Regions from separate parts of the Shewanella sp. FJAT-51649 genome, predicted to be linked through region 1. Evidence: riboswitches for the same ligand, from Rfam matches in the RefSeq annotation. Region 1 holds a riboswitch; the other holds the start of a gene.
The links. Region 1 has a riboswitch for lysine ahead of lysC (lysine-sensitive aspartokinase 3). Riboswitches for the same ligand answer to the same signal wherever they lie in the genome.
Positions count from the first base shown of each region.

Region 2: linked by a shared signal. The riboswitch ahead of K0H59_RS07340 (Na+/H+ antiporter NhaC family protein) and the one ahead of lysC (lysine-sensitive aspartokinase 3) in region 1 are both predicted to bind lysine.

Region 1 covers NZ_CP080411.1:752,714-754,914, reverse strand. Annotated here, with positions in the region: gene lysC (lysine-sensitive aspartokinase 3) at 1-1,348, opposite strand, end outside; lysine riboswitch at 1,492-1,666, opposite strand; gene K0H59_RS03290 (DUF3293 domain-containing protein) at 1,907-2,201, opposite strand, start outside.
Region 2 covers NZ_CP080411.1:1,610,495-1,612,695, reverse strand. Annotated here, with positions in the region: gene K0H59_RS07340 (Na+/H+ antiporter NhaC family protein) at 1-1,117, opposite strand, end outside; lysine riboswitch at 1,197-1,393, opposite strand; gene K0H59_RS07335 (electron transfer flavoprotein subunit alpha/FixB family protein) at 1,489-2,201, opposite strand, start outside.

The sequences.
Region 1 (2,201 bases):
CTTCGAACAGGTTTTCGTGCAGCGCTTTAACCACTTGCGCCGCTTCAGATTCGGCAACCAATACGCACAAGTTATGCGGGCTGGCGCCTTGACAGATCATACGCACATTGTGGGGTTCGAGCACTTCAAACACCCGGCGGCAAATGCCCGCTGTGGTGGCAATGCGGTTACCGATAATCGCCACCAGTGCTAAACCATCTTCAACACGCACGCGGCAATGCTGTGATAATTCCTGCAACAGCGCTTCGCTCAATAGCCCCTGGCCGCTCGAATCAGAGCCAGTTTTATCTAGGGTAAGCGATACGTTAACTTCGGAGGTGGTGATCAAGTCCACACTGATCTTATGTCTTGCCAAGGTGGCAAAGGTTTCAGCCAAGAAGCCCTGAGCATGCAGCATTTGCAGGCTGTGTAAATTGAGTAGCGTTTGGTCGCGGCGCAACGCAACCGCGCGAAACACGGGCGCATCTTCAACCTGATGACGGATCCAAGTGCCGCCCTTTTCAGGCTCCTTACTTGAGCCGACAAACACTTGAATTTGTTGGCGCACCGCAGGCAGAATCGTCGCAGGGTGCAGCACTTTAGCACCGAAAGTCGCCATTTCGGCGGCTTCGTTAAAACTGATTTCGGCTATAGGATGGGCGTTTGGCGCAAGGCGTGGATCAGTTGTGTAAATCCCGGCCACATCGGTCCAAATCTCAACCGCGGAGGCTTTTAAAGCTTCGGCTAACAGTGCCGCAGAATAGTCGCTACCGCCACGGCCAAGCGTGGTGGTTTGTCCCGCCTCATCGGAACCAATAAAGCCTTGAGTCACAATCACTTGTTCAGATAACAGCGGCAGTAAATGCTCACGTGAGAGAGAGGCAATTTGCTCAACCTGTGGTTCGGCGCGGCCAAAATGGCTGTCGGTGCGCAGCACACGGCGCACATCGAAGGCACTCGAGTTAGCGCCTTTTTCCCGCAATACCGCCGCAAATAATGCCGACGAACACTGCTCGCCAAGGGACAATAACTCATCCATGGTGGCCTTGCTGCGCTGGGATGCTAGCGCTTCGCTCAATACAGCCATACGGCTTAACAGCTTGTCCAATACCGCAGCTACATCGTTGGGGCGACCCAGTTTATCTAAGATAGCGTATTGAATTTGCGCGATTTGCTTTAAGCGCTGTAAACGACCATCGTCGTTCATCGACTCTTGAGTGAGCTCAACCAAAAGGTTAGTCACGCCACTGGAGGCGCTAACCACCACTAAACGGCAATCGGGATTGCCCAGTACGATATCGGCGCAGCGATTCATTGCACCGTAATCGGCGACTGAGGTACCACCAAATTTTGCGACAACAAGAGACATTATCGTACCTCCGCAGAAGCAGAAGACACGGCACAAACTAGGATAAGATATTGATTAACTAACATGATTACGCTCCGAACCAACTTCGTTCGAAGAGCCTGGTGCTCAATGATACGCACCCCAATAGAAGGGAAACAGCAATCGTCACCAGAAGCTCTCCACCAATTACAGGTGACAATCGTTAGGATTCAGCCTAAGCGACCGACATAAACATGCAGCAACCACATCTATGCCTCGGCGTTAATCTCCCTCATCAATCATCGCTGGAGTTTGTGCTCCTCTGACTGACTACCTAGTTAACGCTCCTCTTCTGTTCCTTTCCGCCGGAAAGGGACGAAAAAAGTAGCAATAAACCCCTAATGAAGTCAATGCTAATTTCACATCGCATAAACAAATTCAATAAACGCTTTTAAAAACAATGAGCAATTTAGCGGTAAAGCCAAAGCAAAAAATGGCGGTGAGGTATTGAACAGACATTCAAAGGATTAAAAAAGAAGTGACCGAGCCTTGCCCTTTACAGGCAAAGCCGGATAAGAAAATAGCAAAAAACGCTCGCAGTTAGGTCGCTAGATCGGGCAGTTCGTAAACCAAACGCACGTGATCATTAAACAGGCCTAAACACACTTCATCATGCCCGGCTAAGGTGCAAGGCACTAAACTCACCTCACCCTTTTCCACCATATAGATGGCATATTGATTAAACTTTTTCCCTAACTGCAGCGCCATGCTTCTATCGACAAACACCGCCCAGCTCTTTTCCATATGGGATAAATCTGGCGATGCGCCCACCATTGCACGATAGGGGCTGCCGATTAATTCAATATCACGGAGAAGTTGGCGGTCGAGTAAACGG
Region 2 (2,201 bases), 860 kb from region 1:
TACCGGTTTCAAGCTGGCCAATCACGCCAGCGATGGTCCATGCAAATAACAGGATATAAATCGCAGGCAGCATAGAGCGAGCACCCTGCACCACGCCTTTAATGACCATCGACTTTTCAACGCCTTGCACTAGGTTAAGCACCAGCGCAACCGCTAAACCAATAAGCGCACCAAAGAATAGTGATGAACTCACATCGGTTTTTTCAAAAGCAGAAATAATATTAAATTCAATGCCTTCTTTCGCTAATACCTGGGCACCACTGTCGATCATAAAATACAGGGTCGCAAATACCAGCACAGTAATAGGTAAGAATAAACCGAGGATTTTACCCGTTTCGGCTTCGGGTAAATCGGCATTCGCTCCAGGCGGTAATCCTTTATTCTCATCATATAAATTACCGCGCTGCGCATTTAATTCATGCTCACGCATAGGGCCAATATCTAAGCCCATAAATACAACACAAAGTAATAATAATAAAGAGAAAATAGCGTAGAAATTCATAGGAATCATTTGAATAAACACACTCAAATGACCAGAATCGGCAAAACCGTGGGCGGTTAATATGCCGCCGATCAGCGCGATAATATAAGCGCCCCAACTGGATACCGGCGAAATAACGCAAACCGGCGCCGCCGTTGAATCTAATAAATAGGCTAACTTAGCGCGGGAAATATAATAACGGTCGGTAACGGGTCTGGCGACGGAACCTACGACTAAGCTATTGAAATAATCGTCAATAAAGACAACACAGCCTAAAAACATGGTCAGCAATTTGGCATCGCGTTTATTGCGAATATGCAGGCGCGCCCAATCGGCAAATGCCCTAGCACTACCACTAACGGTAATTAATGCCGTGATCATCCCTAATACAATTAAAAAGCCGAGAATGTATAAATTCCAAGAATTTACGCCATCTTCTGACCAAAAAAGTCCTTTTACACTGTTAAATAAAAACTCACCGCTGGCCACAGGTGAAAATTGATTGAGTAATAACACCCCAATCACAATACCTAAACCGAGGGAAAGGAGAACGCGGCGAGTGAAAATCGCCAACACAATTGCGACCACAGGCGGCAGCAGAGAAAGTGCCGAATCGGCGTAACTTACTACAGTCATTGATTATTTCTTCGTCAAAATACGAATGGAGGGCGACTGAACTGGTGGGAAAAGGCAATAGATACCCAAGATCACCTGTCCTATCAGTAGCGCTCCATAGTAACTATTCCTAATATCCGTATCAGAAAATACTATGGCAGTGTTGTACCTATTCGGCACAACCCCAGCAGTTGATCGTGATAAATCAAACCACTTCGGCACCAAATCCTTTCGTGAACGATAAACGGAATCACCCTACTGATCACTACTGATATTTGGTGCGCCTCTACTTCTAAGAACGCCCATGCACGGGCGTGAGGCACATAAAAACATAAGCGGCTAAGCAGTTGCCACCGCAAAGCCGCTTACTTTGACTTAGATCACGGATAAAATCAACCTAGAGTTGAAATCAACTCTGGAACGGCGTCGAACAGGTCGGCTTCGAGACCATAATCGGCCACTTGGAAGATTGGCGCTTCAGGATCTTTGTTGATAGCCACAATCACCTTAGCGTCTTTCATCCCTGCTAAATGCTGAATCGCGCCCGAAATCCCCACGGCGATGTAGAGATTTGGCGCCACAATCTTACCGGTTTGACCCACTTGCAGATCGTTAGGCACGAAGCCTGCGTCAACCGCGGCGCGTGAAGCCCCAACCGCGGCACCGAGTTTGTCCGCCAGTTGCTCTAACATACCGAAGTTTTCACCGCTACCCATACCACGGCCACCAGAAACGATAATGCCCGCATTACCTAACTCTGGACGCGCAGAAACAGTCAATGATTGAGACACAAACTGGGTCTTGGCTTCAAACACTTTATCTAAAGTCGTCACGGCAGCACTGTTGCCCTGCGCCGCTGCATCGAAGGCACTGGCACGGACTGTCATTACTTTAATCGCGTCATGACTTTGTACTGTCGCTAAAGCGTTACCTGCGTAAATAGGGCGAACAAAAGTATCACTGCTCACCACGCCAATCACTTCAGAAATTTGCGCAACGTCTAACAAGGCCGCCACACGCGGTAGCGTATCTTTGCCAGCGCTCGATGCTGCAGCCAGGATATGGCTGTAGTTTGGTGCTAAGTCCACCAGCAATTTAGCCACGT